One region of the Paenarthrobacter sp. NPDC089714 genome, then DNA from elsewhere that is predicted to be linked to it. Evidence: riboswitches for the same ligand, from Rfam matches in the RefSeq annotation. Region 1 holds a riboswitch; each other region holds the start of a gene.
The links. Region 1 has a riboswitch for cyclic di-AMP ahead of ACIPY3_RS15755 (NlpC/P60 family protein). Riboswitches for the same ligand answer to the same signal wherever they lie in the genome.

Region 1 (3,265 bases):
GTTCCGGTCATTCTGCCAGAGGTTTCACCCGCAAGGTGACACGCCCGGCCTGGTGCGAATATCCGGGGAAGGAGAAGTTCAGGGCATCCCCTTCCACTGCCCACTATTCTCGGTTGCCAAGGCCGAATCAAGGCGACTTTTCGCCCGCCGCATAACGGTCCGGGCTCGGTTTCAGGTGTGGTTGCCGGACTCTGGATGAACAAGTAAAAACACGCTGCCATTGAGGCTATCCACGGCCCCAAAAGTTCTGTAGTGTTCGAGTCACCGAATGGCCGGCAAGCGTGTTCCAGGACACACCCGGCCATTTGTTTGCGGACGCTGGGGGAGCTTGGACGCGAAACAACGCGATGCCTTCGGGCACACACGTCAAGGAGGAACCAAGCAGTGTCACTCACGCCTGATTCCGGCACAGAGCGCACCACCACCGTGGTGATTGGAGCCGGGCTTTCCGGCCTGGCCGTGGCCAGCGAGCTCAGCCGCTACGGCGTTGGCTCAATTGTGGTGGACGGGTTTGGATCCCTGTCCACATCCGGTCCCTCCGTCCACACGGGAATGCTGCAGCGCTGCGATGCTGCCGACCCCGCGGCCATGCTGGAACGCAACCAAATCCTCCGGCACTTGCGGAACTACGCAGCCAGCCATCAGCTCGACGTGCGGAGCACCACCAAGGCGGTGCGCCTGGACTTCCTGGGAGCCAGCCAGGGCCTGCAACTCGGCGAGCGGAGCGTGGCGGACCTTTCGACTCCCGGCATCGGCGTCCCCGGCCTGGCAACGGCGGGCCTCGCCCCGTTCGAGCCGGCACCTCGACAATGGGCCGTACACACGGCCAGCGGCATCCTCCTGGCGGACCACATCGTTGTGACGCGTTGCGCCCAAAGCCAGTTGCGCCGGATGTTGGCCGAACTGGGCATCGCGATCGGGCAGAACCTCGTGGCAGCCATGCGGGCGGTGGGGATGCACCTTGTTGGCGTCGGAGAGCTCATCACCCCTACGCCCAAGGAAGTGCTCCGCCAGGCAAAGGCAGTGGGACAGGCCATCTCGTCGAAGGTGGCGCTCCCGGCAGGACCGGGCATCGCGATCGCCTGAAAACCCGGCAAGGCCAGTACCTCGGCAGTCTGACCAGTCCTGCCCCCGCCGCAGCGAGCAGCGACGTGCCGGGACCTTGAGTCCCCAGCTAGCCCTTAACAACCAAAGGCCGGCACCCGGAGAGCAATCTCTCCCAGGTGCCGGCCTTGGTGTTTAAGCGTGAAGCTTAGGCGCCAGCGCGTACGTACGTGATGGGGCCGGTTGCGGTCAGCCAGCTGATCGGGTGGATGCCGGTCTGGTTGCCGTTGATGCCGCCACTGATGGCCTGGCCGTTGCCGATGTAGATAGCAACGTGGCCGGACTGGACAATCATGTCGCCGGGCTGGGGATCGCTGACTACCTTGCCGTAGTTCAGGAACTGCATCGGAGCGAGGTCACCCACGGGGATGCCTGCCGAGCCGAGTGCGCGCTCCACCATGGCGGTGCAGTCCTGCATGATGCCGATCTGGGCGTAAGCCGAAGCAACCATGGCTGCGTTGACACTCCCGGCAGGTGCTGCTGCTGCAGGAGCCGCGGCGGCGGGAGCAGCCGCGGTAGCTGCAACGGTAGCCTTGGCCGTGGTGGCAGCCGCAGTGGTTGCCTTCTTGGCCGGAGCCGCAGCCACGGGGGCCGGCTTCTCGATCACGGGAGCTGCCACGGAGGAAACCGCGGGGCGCTCGAAGTTGATGGTGGCAGTTGCAGCTGCGGTGACCACCTTGTTGGGGGTCTCCGCAACGGTTTCGGCAACCGTCGCCGGGCTGGAGTCACGCTGGACCGGGGCCTGTGCGGGGGTCTCGGCAGCGTGGGCGGCAATGGAGCCGGTCAGGACAAGGCCGGAAGCCGCAGCAATAACGGCTGCCTGGCGGCCAGCGCCCGAAGCGTTGCTGGCAACGGCCTTGGAGATGGAGATGAACGGATTGGGACGTGCGATGTCCGCCTTACGACGGCCGCGAAGAATGCGTGAAGACATGAAAAAGCCTCTCCCGATGCCTGCGAGGTTAGCTGTCGGATTCGGATGGGAGTCACCCGGTCACTATCCCCCGCTGTTCAGCGGAAGCTTCGTGACTTCACCCCAAGGCGCGCTCAATGGCGGCCTAAAATGGGTTCCCCGTCTCTGCCGTAGGTTTGTCTGCGAACGGATTCCGGACTGCGGCAGAGCTAGGCAATCAGGCCGGAAGTGCCCCAAATAGGGATCGGGCACAGGTACTACCGTAACGGATGATCACGCCAAAGTCACATTTGAGTAACGAGGAGTTGGCTTTGCGCGTGTCGCGGTAACCCTTTCGAGATTTTCGCAGGTATGTAGAAAACCGCGTCATTCCGCGGAATTATCGCCCTCGGCCTCGTTGGAAGCGGCCAACTTCCTGCGGGCTGTAACAGCCAGGAAAACCACCAGGCCGACTGCCACCACGGCGAGGCCCACAATGCTCCACGGGAAGGGCTGGGAGGCGGCCGGAGCCGACTCGCCGGAGCCGGTCCCCGGAGCTGCCGTTCCTGCGCTCGGAACCACCGCTCCCGAGGCCGAAGCGGACGGCGAGGCGCCCGCGGAGCCGTCTGCCGCCGTCGTGCTTCCCGTGGTGGCCGTGAACTTGAAGGTGCCCTCAATGGGGTGCGAATCGGAGCTGACCACGCGCCACACCACCGTGTACTCGCCGGCCGGCGCTCCCGGGCGCAACTTTTGGACTGCCTGGTTGTCGATGATTTCGACGGCGCCGTCAGCCCAGTTTTCGCCGCCCGCGGTGACCGTCACCCCGGAACCGATGGCCAGCGGACGGTTGTTGAAGGTGATGGAGACCGACGCCGGGACTGCCGCCACGGTGGCTCCGTTGGCCGGAGTGGTGGACTCGGCGACGTCGTGCGCGGACGCGGGGGCGGCACCGAAAAGTACCGCCGAGGCGAAGGCAAGGGCGGCAACGACGGCGGCCAGAAGCGGGCGGATGGTACGCATGGGGCGGTTTCTCCTAATGTTGGCTTCCTTACAGACTAGGCGAATCGTCCGGGCGCCCCGTAGCCGCGGGCATAGGATTTGAGAGCACACTCACCCGATCCCCGGAGACCTTCATGCTTAAACAAGGTTCTGCCATAGACCGCTACTTCAAGATTTCCGAACGTGGTTCCACGTACTCACGGGAAATCCGGGGCGGGTTCGCGACCTTCTTTGCCATGAGCTACATCGTGGTCCTGAACCCCCTGATCCTCT
Region 2 (3,265 bases), on a different contig from region 1:
CATCCACGAGGATCCTGATATGCGTAAGGACGAAGACCAAGACCCCGCAGCCTCCTCGAATCCGGATCCGGAAGACGGCAACATCACCGGACTGGAGCCGGGCGGCGGAGTACCTCCGGGAGAAACCCCTCCCGGAGAAGGCAGCATGAGCGGCGACCAAGGCCACCAGGAGTAACCGCTCCCACATCAGTCGCCAGGCAGCTGTTCCTTTATTGGGCAACGTCGAGACAGCGGCTTGGCGGCGATTGGCGTTATTTCAGCCGCAGGATCTCGCCCAGATCGTAGTCTGCGGGTTCTTCCAGCTGCGAGTAGGTGCAGCTGTCAGGGGTCCGGTCCGGCCGCCACCGACGGAATTGGGTGGTGTGCCTGAAACGGTCGCCCTCCATGTAGTCGTACGCCACCTCGATCACGAGTTCGGGGCGCAGCGGCACAAAGGAGAAGTCCTTACCGGCACTCCACCGGCTTTGGCCACCGGGCATCCTGGATCCCCCGGCGGACTCCTGGTTGGCCCATTCGCCCCACGGATGCTCGGCGAACTCCACCTGGTACGGCTCTAACTCCGCCACCAGGGCTTCCCGCTTGGCCATGGGGAACGACGCCACGACGCCCACATGGTGCAGGCGGCCCGAGTCGTCATAGAGCCCCAGCAACATGGACCCCACAACCTTCGCCGTTTTGTGCCAGCGGAATCCGGCCACCACGCAGTCTGCCGTCCGTTCATGCTTCGTCTTGAACATCACCCGCTTGTTCGGCTGGTAGGTGCCGTCGAGCGGTTTGGACAGCACGCCGTCGAGCCCTGCTCCCTCAAGTTGCACGAACCATTCCTTGGCACGATCAAGGTCGGTGACCGCGGGCGTGACGTACACGGGCGGTTCGGCGTCGGCGAGCGCCTCTTCCAGTGCGGCCCTGCGCTCGGCGAAGGGCTGTCCCGTCAGGTCGTCATCCCCCAGGGCGAGCAGGTCGAACGCTACCAACGAGGACGGCGTCTTCTCTGCGAGCATCCGGACGCGGCTGTCGGCGGGGTGGATGCGCTGCTGCAGGCCATCGAAGTCCAGACGGTTGCCGGAAATGAGGATAATCTCACCATCGATCACGCATTTCTCCGGAAGGTTCTTCTGGAGCGCGTCCACGAGTTCGGGGAAGTAGCGGGTCATGGGCTTCTCGTTGCGGCTGCCGAGGACGATCTCGTCCCCATCCTTGAAAACGATGGTCCGGAAGCCATCCCACTTGGGTTCGTAGTGCCCCACATCGGGGATGGTGGGCACGGACTTGGCGAGCATGGGCGAAACGGGCGGCATCACAGGCAGGTCCATAGATCATGTCTACCGGCCAGTACATGCTCAAAGCTAGTGTTGATCCATGGATTTGTTGGCCGTGTTGGCTGCCGTTCTCTGCGGACCCGCTCTCGTTGCGCTCCTTTGGATCTGGACGCGGCGCAGGGGCACTAAGCGCCCGGTGAAACGCGCGGCCCTGGCAGGCGTCCTCGGCATCGTGGACGAGATCTACCGTCCCGAAACCCACCAGGCGCACCAGATACAAAAGGTCCAGCATGAATTGCCGTCTCCGGCTCCAGCGCCCAAGGGTAGGCGATAAGGCCACCTCGAAACCTTGGACGTTCCGTCCGTTACATTAATGTGACTTTACTTCCCTGCTCCTGTACGGTCGAAGGGCGACCCTGATCTCCGCTGGGCCGCTTCCGGGCTGACGCCGAGCTCTGCCGCATCCCGGAATCCGCCAGATCCGCGGCAGAGACGGGGGACCCAGAGTTCCCGGGCCTGAATTCCGCAGGCCCTTGGGGTGAAGCCGCCACGTGCGGCCGGACGGCCTCGTCCGAACCCGACAGCTAACCTCGCAGGCGTTGAGAGGCAATCACCCATGTCCCCAACCATGGATCAGCCGCGCCGTGCCCAGGAGGCCATCGAGCGCACCAAGCCATCCGGACGCCGTCGGGCCCAACCCAGCGGACAGTCCCCCACCAGCGTTGAAAGCACGACGGCGGCACCCGCCACTGCTGTCAATCCCACCCCGCCTGCGCCCACCGCGCCCATGACGCGCGCGGAGCGACGCGCGGCCGAGCGCGAGGCGGCCGCCCAGGCTGTCATTGCGCCGGAAGCTCCCGCCTCCGACGATGCTGCGGCTCCTGCCTCAGCCCAGGAACCAAGCACGATCGCGGACGATGCTCCGCGGACCGCGTCGACCACACCCGGGCCGCCGACGTCTGCGATCCCCGTGGTAAAGCCGGCCGAGCCTGCCTCCGACGAGGAAGCTGCTCCTGCGACGGCCGCCATTCCGGTGGTACAGGCTGCCGAGCCTGCTTCTGAAGCCGAAGCTGCTCCCGCAACGACGGCTATTCCGGCGGTGCAGGCCGCTCCCGCGACGGCCGCTATCCCCGTCGTGCAGCCCGGCGAGCCCGAACCCGCGACGGCGGCCATTCCGACGGTAGCGGCGCCGGTGATCGGCACTTCCCAAGCCCAGCCTGCACCCAGTACTCAGCCGAAGACTGCGGCGCAGATTGCCGCTGCCGCAACGGCCTCCGCGGGCTTGGCGAGCCGGCAGGCTGCTGCAGCCAGTGCAGCTGACGACTCACAGCCGCGCCGGGCAACCACCTTCCCGGACAGGGCCACATCAGCCGGCGCGGCCTCGTCGGCTGGCACCGGCAAGTCGGTCACGGCAAGCAAGTCGGCCTTCGGTTCGTTCGGGGCATCGTCCTTCACCCGGGAACCGCATGCCGTCCTGACCAAGGCCGCTTCGGTGAAGACAATGGGCCAGCGCATGGCAGTAGTCGCCGGAGCCCTAGGCCTGGTCCTCACGGTTGGCACGGTCAGCCAGGCCCTGGATCTGCCGATCTTCGGGCAGGACAACCAGTCCCAGGAAGCCAGCGGTTCCAAGGGCACAGATGACAGCGGCCGGGCAGCCACCAAGGCCTCCCCTGGACCCACGCCCTCCTACACCACGGCATCCTCAACGTCCGCGGCCGCCACAGCGGAAGCCGGGCAGCCCTCAGCCGACCCGGCACAACCCGCAGCCGAGGCACCTGCCGCCGCGCCGGCGTCGTCCGCGGCTGCTCCCCAGGTTTCGCTGGCAGCCCCACAGTGGGTACCGTCGGCTGCACCTTCGGCTGTTGTCCCGGTGCCCGGCGTAACCTCGCCGGTCCCGAGCCAGCCCGCTCCGCCGTCGGACACCGTCACGGCACCAACGCCGACCCCCACCACTACTCCGACGGTCACCCCGACGCCGACGCCCACCCCCACCGAGACGTCGAAGC
Region 3 (3,265 bases), on a different contig from region 1:
TATCAACGAATTTTCTGGCCTGTTCCCGTGCAGTGTCGGCGAATGTTCATGTGCGGGACACCTTGCATGGCCCTCCGCGAGAGGCTTAAAGCGGAACACCCCGCAGGTATTCCTGCGGGGTGTTCAAAGAATCTGTATCAGCCGTTCACACGGATGAAGACCGGGCCGGAGCCGACGTTCACACTGAAGAGTGCAGTGGTGGACCCGTTCCATCCACCGTGTACTGCCATTCCGTTGCCGACGTAGACGGCGATGTGTGCCATTCCACCGTAACCACCGTTGGCGTAGTACGCGAGGTCGCCCGGCTGGGCTTCGGCGGCGCTGACGGTGCGGCCCAAGGAGAGGTAGCCCGCCGGCCAATCGTGGAAGTTGATACCCACGGCCGCCAGCGAATTAGTGACCAACATGGTGCAGTCCTGGGTCACTCCCAGCTGGGCGTAGGCTGCAGCGGCGATGGCTGCCCCGAGGCCACTGGAAGCTGCAGGAACCTTGGCGGCCGCCGTTGCTGAGTTGTCGACTGCCAACGTGGCGGTCGCGCCGGTAGCCGTGGAGCCGGATGCGGCTTTCGCTGCGGGCTTCTCGACGACGGGAGCCGGAGCTTCCACCGTGGTCACAACCGGGCTCTCGTAGGAGATGGCCACGGTGGAGTCGGCAGCGATGGTGGACTGCGTGACTGCCTGGACATCAAGGGCTGTGGTGGCCGTGGATTCACGCTGGACGTTGGTATCGGCGGCGTTCGCAGCAACGCCACTGGTCAAGACCAGTCCTGAAGCGGCAGCGATAACGACTGCCTGGCGGCCGACGCCACCGGCGTTGTTGCTGACAGCCTTCGCGATCACGGCAAGGGAGCTGGTCTTGGGGGCCTCAGCTCGGTGCCGTGCAACCTTGTGTGCACTGGTCATTTTTAATCTCTTTTCGTTTCCGCACGCGGTTGGGGCACGCGCGGTTTGCGGGCAAGCCAGCACTTGGGGGGCATGCTGGCGTACCCCGAACGGGGTTTTAGCGGAGGGTGAAGAATGAAGACGTGCCGGTGGAAGCCACCGAGTGGAGCAAGGTTCCCTGGCTCGGGTTGAGAGCGCTGATCATCATGCCGTTGCCGACGTAGATGCCTACGTGTGCGCCGCCGTTCTGCATGACCAGGTCACCCGGCTGCGGCGTGCTGGTGGCCTTCATGGCAGTCCAGGCGTTGACGCGGGGAATGCTGATGCCGGCCTGGGCGTAGACCCACTGGGTGAAGCCGGAGCAGTCCCAGCCGTTGGGAGTGGTGCCGCCCCAAACGTAGGGGTGGCCGATGCCCGTGTAGGCGATCGCGGCGAGGCCGGAGGCTGCGGCGCTGGAGGCCGTTTCCTGGGCGTCGGAAGACTGTGCGGCGAGCGAGCCGGCGGCCTGGCTGCCAGTGGTCTGGTTACCAGCTGTCTGGGAGCGCTGGGTGGTCTGCGAAGCACGCTGGACCTTCGGGGCTTCCTTGGTGGCCACGACGGGGCTCTCGAAGGAAACAGTGGCCGTGGGCTCTGCAGTGACAACCTCGGTGGTGAGGAGCTGCTGCGTGCTCGTCTCGGCCTTGGAAACATCGGTGTCCGCTGCCTGGGCCGGAAGGCCGACGCTGAGGACGAGGCCGGAGGCTGCGGCAAGAACTGCGGCCTGGCGGCCAACGGTTCCGGCATTCGCTGAAACAGCCTTCGAAAGAGTGTTCAACGGGTGAACCGTCTCGGCGCGGTGGCGCGCAGGGGTAGTGCGTGATGACACGTAGGTAGCCTCTCCCAATGCCTGCGAGGTGAGCTGTCGGATTCGGATGGGAGTCATCCGGCCACGCGCTTCGAGAAGCTTTGTGACTTAACCCCAAGGCCTTCTCTCGAAGACCAAAAGTGGTTCCCCCGCCCCTGCCAGACGAATTTTGCGAACGGATCCTGAGTGGTGGCAGAGCTAGGCAATCCACTCAAGTGCATCGGCCCCCTAAAAAGCCGATGCGCTTTAGACGGTACAACAGTTGAAAGCGAATGTCACATTCAGGTCACGGGGTGTGTCGCGAATGCGAGAGACGACCATCGACTTTGCTTAGAGCCAGCCCATGGGGTCAACAACTTCGCCGTTGACCTGGACCTCGAAGTGCAGGTGGCAGCCCGTGGAGGCGCCCGTGGTGCCGCTCAGGGCTACAACGTCACCGCGGCTGACAGCCTGGCCAACCTTGACGTTGAAGGACGACAGGTGGTTGTACGTGGTTTCAAGGCCATTGCCGTGATCCACCACAACGCGGTTGCCTCCGCCATACTCGTGCCACCCGGCAAACGTGACCTTCCCGGCGGCGGCAGCGTGGACCTGGGTGCCGCACTGGGCAACGAAGTCCTGGCCGCGGTGGAAGTCGCCGGTGCCGCCGGTCAGCGGGCTGACGCGGTATCCGAACGGAGAAGCGGTTGTCAGCGTGTCCAGCGGACTTCCAAGGGTGCCCTTGGAGGAACTGGCCTGGATGCTGCCAACGGACTGGGCGCTGAGCAGCTGCTTGAGCTTGCCGTCGGGATCGGCCTTGGTGGCCACTGCCGCACGGCTGAAGTCGATTTTTGCCGAAGCTTCCGCGGAAACCTCAGGCTGGCTGCCGCCGGATACGGCAAGGGCAGCTTCTGTTTGGCCCGACTCGGAGGTGGCCATGACGGGGCTTGTGGCCGGCAGACCGACAGTGAGGGCGAGGCCTGTGGCGGCCAGGGCCACCCCGGCTTTCTGCCCTACGCCACTGGCTGCGGCGAAATCGGCAACCTGGCGCAACGGGCTCTTACGGCGGCGCACCTGACGCTGGGTGTCGCGCGGCCGGATCTCCGTTACGACGCGGGCTGGCCGCAGCTCAGCAGCGGGGCCGGACGCGCGTCGGCGGCCCCTGACGTTCTGCGATGTCAAACTCTGTTCCTCTCTAGAAAGCCTGCGAAGTTAGCTGTCGGATTCGGATCAGAGAGTGCAAAGACCCGGCCCGCACGCAGCGCATACGGCACACAGGTATCCCGGAGGAAATTGCGTAAGTAGGCACTGCTGCTGCGGACTTCACCCCAAGGCTGCTTCTTCAGGCAGCCGATGGTGGTTCCCCCGCCTCTGCCAGTAGTGGATAACACCCCTGATCTGCTGGCAGAGCTCGGCTCCAGATCAGGTAACGCTTTGGTATCGGCGCTAGTAGATAACTATAGGGGATTAAAGCCTTCGGTAATAAATTCGTTATCTTTCGCAGCGCCGCTTTCCGGGGTGGGCCTTTAGCACCTTTCGGCGGAAACTGCAGGTCACGCCG

Region 2: another riboswitch for cyclic di-AMP. It lies ahead of ACIPY3_RS10125 (hypothetical protein); the one in region 1 lies ahead of ACIPY3_RS15755 (NlpC/P60 family protein).
Region 3: another riboswitch for cyclic di-AMP. It lies ahead of ACIPY3_RS11545 (C40 family peptidase); the one in region 1 lies ahead of ACIPY3_RS15755 (NlpC/P60 family protein).

What each region holds. Positions count from the first base shown of each region.
Region 1 is NZ_JBIVGX010000009.1:77,544-80,808, forward strand. It holds gene ACIPY3_RS15750 (FAD-binding protein) at 385-1,086, shown strand; gene ACIPY3_RS15755 (NlpC/P60 family protein) at 1,253-2,035, opposite strand; cyclic di-AMP (ydaO/yuaA leader) riboswitch at 2,039-2,230, opposite strand; gene ACIPY3_RS15760 (copper resistance protein CopC) at 2,381-3,013, opposite strand; gene ACIPY3_RS15765 (NCS2 family permease) at 3,127-3,265, shown strand, end outside.
Region 2 is NZ_JBIVGX010000004.1:286,096-289,360, reverse strand. It holds gene ACIPY3_RS10140 (DUF6480 family protein) at 1-175, shown strand, start outside; gene ACIPY3_RS10135 (ATP-dependent DNA ligase) at 252-1,313, opposite strand; gene ACIPY3_RS10130 (hypothetical protein) at 1,360-1,593, shown strand; cyclic di-AMP (ydaO/yuaA leader) riboswitch at 1,723-1,872, shown strand; gene ACIPY3_RS10125 (hypothetical protein) at 1,876-3,265, shown strand, end outside.
Region 3 is NZ_JBIVGX010000005.1:148,185-151,449, reverse strand. It holds gene ACIPY3_RS11550 (NlpC/P60 family protein) at 138-902, opposite strand; gene ACIPY3_RS11545 (C40 family peptidase) at 1,000-1,746, opposite strand; cyclic di-AMP (ydaO/yuaA leader) riboswitch at 1,751-1,909, opposite strand; gene ACIPY3_RS11540 (M23 family metallopeptidase) at 2,056-2,886, opposite strand; cyclic di-AMP (ydaO/yuaA leader) riboswitch at 2,891-3,131, opposite strand.